DNA from 2 places in the Companilactobacillus sp. genome. Region 1 is predicted to be linked to the other one. Evidence: riboswitches for the same ligand, from Rfam matches in the RefSeq annotation. Region 1 holds a riboswitch; the other holds the start of a gene.
The links. Region 1 has a riboswitch for FMN ahead of ribD (bifunctional diaminohydroxyphosphoribosylaminopyrimidine deaminase/5-amino-6-(5-phosphoribosylamino)uracil reductase RibD). Riboswitches for the same ligand answer to the same signal wherever they lie in the genome.
Positions count from the first base shown of each region.

Region 2: another riboswitch for FMN. It lies ahead of LKF16_RS02180 (ECF transporter S component); the one in region 1 lies ahead of ribD (bifunctional diaminohydroxyphosphoribosylaminopyrimidine deaminase/5-amino-6-(5-phosphoribosylamino)uracil reductase RibD).

Region 1 covers NZ_JAKVLR010000001.1:1,378,068-1,381,500, forward strand. The annotation lists gene LKF16_RS06735 (riboflavin synthase) at 1-397, opposite strand, end outside; gene ribD (bifunctional diaminohydroxyphosphoribosylaminopyrimidine deaminase/5-amino-6-(5-phosphoribosylamino)uracil reductase RibD) at 378-1,445, opposite strand; FMN riboswitch at 1,573-1,703, opposite strand; gene LKF16_RS06745 (trans-sulfuration enzyme family protein) at 1,760-2,899, opposite strand; gene LKF16_RS06750 (PLP-dependent cysteine synthase family protein) at 2,901-3,433, opposite strand, start outside.
Region 2 covers NZ_JAKVLR010000001.1:427,713-431,145, reverse strand. The annotation lists gene LKF16_RS02195 (segregation and condensation protein A) at 1-213, shown strand, start outside; gene scpB (SMC-Scp complex subunit ScpB) at 216-773, shown strand; gene LKF16_RS02185 (pseudouridine synthase) at 937-1,665, shown strand; FMN riboswitch at 1,695-1,814, shown strand; gene LKF16_RS02180 (ECF transporter S component) at 1,881-2,441, shown strand; gene LKF16_RS02175 (LysM peptidoglycan-binding domain-containing protein) at 2,523-3,433, shown strand, end outside.

The sequences.
Region 1 (3,433 bases):
TATATTTGCGATACTGCGGCTCGATCTGAAATCTTAATACAATTGAATTTTGGTCTGAGCGATGAGCCAGTAACCTTGCTGTCGTATCGACGTGTCCCAGAACAAAGTGACCATCCAACTTTTCGGACGCACCCAGAGCAGGTTCAATGTTAGCGTGATTGCCAATTTCGAGCTGGCTCAAATTGGTCCGACGGAAGGTTTCTGGCATAGACTCAACTTCAAACCCTTCAGCAATCAGCTTTGTGACTGTCAAACAAGTACCGTTGACCGCGATGCTGTCGCCTAACTTGAGCGAAGAATTCCTAAGTTGGTCCAACTTGATTGCTAACGTAAATGTCTCCGCATGTTTTTGAATGTCAGACACAGTGCCGACATCTTTAATTATTCCGGTAAACACGGTCATCCCTCCTCAATTCAATTTTTAAATCTGGCCCAAGTTCAGTGACCTTCGGCGGTAAAAAGTCGATCTCGGTAGCTGGATAATTTGCCCTGATTGCCGGCAAGCTTTGACCACCAAAAATTTTGGGTGCTTGGTAAATAACAACTTGATCGACTCTATCAGCCGCAACAAAAGCAGCTTGCAACTGACTGCCACCCTCGACCAACAATGATTCAATATTTAGTTTTGTTAAGAACTCCAAAATGTTATCCGGCGTCCAATTATCAGACACTTCGACTTGGACGTTCTCAGGAAAACTCTGTTTTGATTCAGTCTGACTTAACAAAAAAATTTTCGAAAATTTATCTTGAAAAATTTTTAAATCCGGACTGACAGTATTTACATCTCGAATCACAACAATCCGAAATGGCGGAAAATTCATTTTTTTAGAACGAACCGTTAACAACGGATCATCGATTTTTAAAGTTCGTTCACCAATCAAAATTGCTTGATTGTGCGACCGCAACTCCTGTGAATCTTGGTAAGCTTTTTCGCCGGTAATCAAAGTTCGGATATCCTTTGACTGATTGATCTTGCCATCTAAGGTCATCGCATACTTCAACGTCACTAGTGGTCGCTTATTTTGATAAAAGAAGTTATAAGCTTGATTGATCCCGCCGGTTTGATTCAACAACTCAACGTCCACATCGTGGTCCAGCAAGTACTTTATGCCGTTACCGCCAACGATTGGATTAGGATCCTTTTGACCGATAACCACTTTCTTGATGCCGACTTCGACCACCTTTTGGACGCACGGCGGCGTCTTGCCAAAATGCGAGCAAGGTTCAAGCGTGACATACATTGTTGCACCCTTGGCATCAGCAATTTTTTCCAAATGGTTCAAGGTATTGATCTCAGCATGAGGACCGCCAAATCTTTCATGGTGACCTTGTGCGAGGACCCGTCCATCCTTGACAATCACTGCTCCCACTTGGGGATTGGTCCAAGTATCGACTCCCTGCTTAGCTTCAAAAAAAGCTAGATCCATTAACTCTTGTGTTTCCAAATCCTATTCACCCCACTAAAAAAGGCCCCGCATAAAAATGCGGGGCCACATTAAATAAGCCAAATAAGATTTCATACGAGAACATCGTAGCCAAAAGAGACTACACCTATGGTATGAAATAATACATGTTTTTCTTCTCCCATCCAGACTTTACTGTCGGTTCTAGAATTTCACTAGGTCAATCGCTTACGCGAGTCACGGACTTCAACTTAAGTTGTCACCGTCGGTCGGGAATTGCACCCTGCCCCGAAGAAATCTATTTAGTTTTCAAAGTGAATATTATCACTAAAAAAATCGTCTGACAATATTATTTTTTAAATTTGTGAAAACGCTTGCTCTAAATCGGCAATCAAATCGCTGTCATCTTCAACACCAACAGATAGTCTGATCAACTCATCTTTGATACCGTTCTTAAGTCTGATCTCACGCGGAATAGCGGCATGTGTCATGACTGCAGGAACTTCGATCAAACTCTCGATTCCACCTAAACTTTCAGCCAGGTCGATCAAGTGCAAACTTTCAACAAATTTTTTCGCATCGAGGCCTTCATTTAATTCAAATGAGATCATCGCACCGAATCCGTTCATCTGCTTCTTGGCAATTTCGTAGCCTTCGCTGTCAGGGTTGCCAGGATAATAAACATTTGCAACCTTGTCATTTTTTTGCAAGTAGTCATAAATGATTTGGGTATTTTCTTGATGAACGCGCATTCTAACACCGAGCGTCTTGATTCCACGCATTAATAGCCAACTGTCATCAGGTCCTAAAGTTGAACCAATAGAGTTTTGCAAAAAGGCTAAATCTTCGGCGATTTTAGGATCGTTAGTAACTGCTAATCCGGCAACAACGTCTGAATGTCCGCCAAGATATTTAGTTGCTGAATGCACCACAATGTTTGCACCGAGTGAGAGTGGATTTTGGTTATAAGGTGTGGCAAAAGTATTATCAACAATCGTCTTCAAATCATGCTTTTTAGCAATATCTGAGATAGCCTTGATATCTGAAACGCGTAGCAATGGATTAGTTGGTGTTTCCAAATAAATAGCCACTGTGTTGTCTTGGATAGCTTTTTCAACAGCATCGAGGTCACGTGTATCAACGACTGTGAATTCCAAACCAAAACGTTTCAAGACTTTGTTGACCAAGCGGAATGTTCCACCGTAGACGTCATTTCCGATGACGATGTGGTCGCCGGCTGAGAATAGTGAAAATGCAGCATGAATAGCTGCTGAGCCTGATGCAAAAGCAAAGGCATTCGTTCCGTTTTCGATGTCAGCAACTAATGATTCTAAAGCTGCACGAGTTGGGTTACCAGTTCTGGAATATTCCCATTTTGGTTCTCCACCTAATTCGTGTTGATGGAATGTCGATGAACGATAAACTGGAATCGATACTGCTCCTGTTGCCTTGTCTTCGCTAATGCCACCGTGGATAAGTTTTGTATTAAATTTCATGTTATTTCTCCTCTTCACCATAAATATTTTTACTTAAATAACGTTCGCTTGAATCTGGGAAAATTGTTACGATCGTAGAATTTTCAGGTAGCTCTTTGGCCACTTGTAAAGCTGCTGCTAGTGCTGCACCAGATGAACTTCCAGCAAAGACACCTTCGTTATCAGCTAACCACTTAACATTTGAAAAAGCATCGTCATCGCTGATTGTTTTTACTTCATCGACTTTGATCGATTTGAAAAATGGTGGGATAAATTCCACACCGATACCTTCTGTTCGATGGGCATGTTCTTGACCACCATTTAAAATTGAGCCTTCCGGTTCAACCGTGATAGCCTTCATTTCAGGATAGGCCTCTTGCAATGCTTGAGTCACACCAACAAATGTACCGCCGGAACCAGAACCGGCAACGAATGCATCGACTTTTTGACCAGGAAGGTCTTTCACTATTTCCGGACCTAAGGTCTTGTAATAAGCTTCTGGATTAGCCGGATTTTCAAATTGTAGCGGAACATATGAATTGTCGATTTCTGCAT
Region 2 (3,433 bases), 950 kb from region 1:
GAAAGCATTTCGATTGAAGCTGCGCAAAAGTCGATTTTAAGTCGTTTGGGACATGAGCGTAAGATTGCCTTTAAGTCCTTATTAAAAGCCAAGAACGATGTTGAAGAAGTCGTGACTGACTTTATGGCAATCTTGGAAATGGTCAGAAATCAAGTTATCGTAGCACATCAAGCAGATTTAAGAAGCGAGTTATTTATTGAATTGAGGAATTAACATTGTATCAAGCAGAAATTATGGCATTATTATTTGTCGCAGGAGATCAAGGCATTACGGAATCCGATATCGCGACCTTGACCGGGATGGATATTTCGGCTGTTCGTCAAAATCTGGAACAGCTCGAGATCAAATTACAAAACGATACGTCATCTGGCATCAAATTAGTCAGATATAACAAGATTTTTAAATTGGTCACTAAGAGTGAATATGCTGACTTATTGACGAGATTTTTCAAATCTGGTCTCGGAACCAAATTGAGTCAAGCAGCTCTTGAGGTGTTATCGATCGTTGCTTACAAACAACCGATCACAAGGATCGAGATCGATGAAATTCGTGGCGTACAAAGTTCTGGAAGCGTCAATACCTTGTTCGCCAGAAAATTGATCCAAGAAGATGGTAAAAAAGACGTTCCAGGTCATCCAAACTTATATGTGGTAACCGATTATTTCTTTGATTATTTTGGAATCAAAGAGTTGGATGAATTACCTAAAATTGAACATTTTGAAAATCCCCAAGGCAACATTGATCTTTTTGACAACGTGGAAATGGACCAATAGTAAATTTTTAATGTTTATAGTCGAATCAAGGTTCGACTATATTTTTTTGCAAATTTAAGGTCTTGATCAGGTCATTGGTTGCGTGTGGCAGACTCAATCTATACAATGTTCAATGAATAAGAAATATACCAAGTTCTATAATTTAAAAAAACGAGGAAATCAAATGAGTGGAGATAAAGTTCGTTTGCAAAAAGCGATGTCAGATGCAGGGATCGCATCCCGTCGTAAATCAGAGCAAATGATTGCTGACGGCGAAGTCAGCGTTAATGGAAAAATCGTTCGCGAAATGGGCGTTAAGGTTGATAACCATGACAAAATCGAGGTTAATGGAGTTCCATTAAGATCTGAAAAAAAACGTTACATCTTAATGTACAAACCACGTGGAGTTATTTCTGCAGTTAAAGATGATAAGGATCGTAAAGTTATTACCGACTTTTTAAAGGAAGACGTTCCTGAACGGGTTTATCCAATTGGACGTCTCGATTACGATACTTCAGGTTTGATCTTGTTAACAAACGACGGGGAATTTGCAAATCAATTGATGCATCCTAGATATCATGTCGACAAAACTTATGTTGCCAAAATCGAAGGTCAGTTGACGACTGAAGAGATCAAGCAGCTTGAGGGCGGGATCAAGTTCAAGGATTATACTTCAGCTCCTGCTAAAGTCCGAGTGCTATCAAAGGATACTAAGAAGAACTCCTCATTAGTAAGATTAACGATCCATGAGGGTCATAATCATCAAGTTAAAAATATGTTCGAACGTGTGAAGCATCCAGTTGAAAAGTTGTCGCGTGAACGTTACGATTTCTTGACTTTAGATGGGTTAGTTTCGGGTAAATATCGCAATTTAACACGCCAGGAAGTTGCCCTATTGAAGGAAAGAAAATAATCTGATATAGTGAATTTATAAATTAAATAGTTGGTTTTCAGGGCAGGGTGAGATTCCCGACCGGCGGTACAGTCCGCTACCCAGTTTTTCTGGTTGATTAGGTGAGATTCCTAAACCGATAGTTAAAGTCTAGATGGAAGAAAACAGAGAAGGTCTGTTTTGGTATGCCCAAAATAGGCCTTTTTTCTTCGGAAATCAGCGGAGAGGTTGATTTTATGGGAAGAAGTACTTATCGGTTTCACAGTTTAGTTGGAGTTGCAATTTTAGCCGCATTAGCAACGATCATCATGTTTTTCGAGTTTCCTGTTTTGATTTGGCTACCGTTTTTGAAGGTTGATCTCAGCGATATCGTGACCCTGATTGGTTCATTGTTCTTTGGACCTGTCGGAGGAATTTCAATCGCATTTATCAAAACTCTTTGTCATTGGATCATTACTGGTCAAGGAGTTGCCGGGTTAATTGGCGATTTTTCTAATTTTGTGGGTGCAGTCTCGTTATTGCTGCCATTTACTTATTTTTGGAATCGCAATAAAAAGGCCATGGCGATTGTTTCTGGAACAGTGGTTATGACGATCATCATGTCATTGTTGAATTTATTCGTGGTGATGCCGCTATACATGAATGTTGTCGGGATGCATTTAAACATGGGACTTCCACAGTACGTAGCTACTGGTGTGATTCCATTTAATGTAATTAAGTCATTATTGACTTGCGTTGGTGTCTTGGTAATTTATCCAAGATTACAAGGACATTTCAAATTTCAGCATCAATCTTAGGCATTTTTAAAAATCTTTTAAGAAAAAATTTAACTTAATATGCTATTCTAATAAGGATAGAAATTAGGAGGTTGGATTTTAATGCCCGAGAATAACAATAATAATTTTTCCGGTTCAAAGATCCCTGCATCGACTGAGGGATTAAGTCGGAAAGGTTCGGTTAGCCCAGAGGATCTACGTAAGTATAATCTGGTGTCTTCAGAGAACGAATCAGCGCCTGATAATTCCGACAGCGTTGTGGGTAAAGACGTTGGGACAAGTTCCGATTTTGTGAACAACGTTCCTCGTTCAAATCCGAATACCCAAAATACTGCCAATGATCAAGTACCTGAGGGGTCAGTCGATCATTTACAAGCCAGCAAACAAAGTGATGAGAAAAAAGCCGCAGCCGTTGGAGCTGGAGTTGCAGCAGGTTCTGCTATGAATTCTGCAGAAAATGCTCAAGCTACTCCAACTCGTGAAGAAAATGCGAATAATTCAGAAGATGACAAGCCATGGGAAAACACCTTTGACTCTGATACAGATGAATCTGGCCATGTTTCTCGAGCTGTCAGCAAGAGTAAGCAACGTGGAAATCACACCTTAGTTGCAGTCTTGGTAATTATTTTGATTGCTTTGATGTTTATTCCAGTTGCAATGTACTTTTTTCATGGGGACAGCAGCAACAGCAATTTAGACAATAATCAAACTGAGCAATCAGTTGAAAAGCAAGATAAAAACTCAAAAAAATCATCAGCCAAGAAGAAGGCTTCGACCAAAAAGAAGAGTTCTACTACCAAGAAATCTAGCAGTTCTAAGAAGTCTAGCTCAGACTCCGACAGCTCCAATGGTTCTGGTACTGTAAATGAAACTACTGATTCAACAAGCTCTGATAATTCTTCAAGTAATTATGGAACAGAAACATCCGGTCAAACGGGATCAACTGGCTATGGCCAAACTGGTTCAACCGGAACAACTGCTTCAAACAGTACCCAATCATCTGGCCAAGCTTC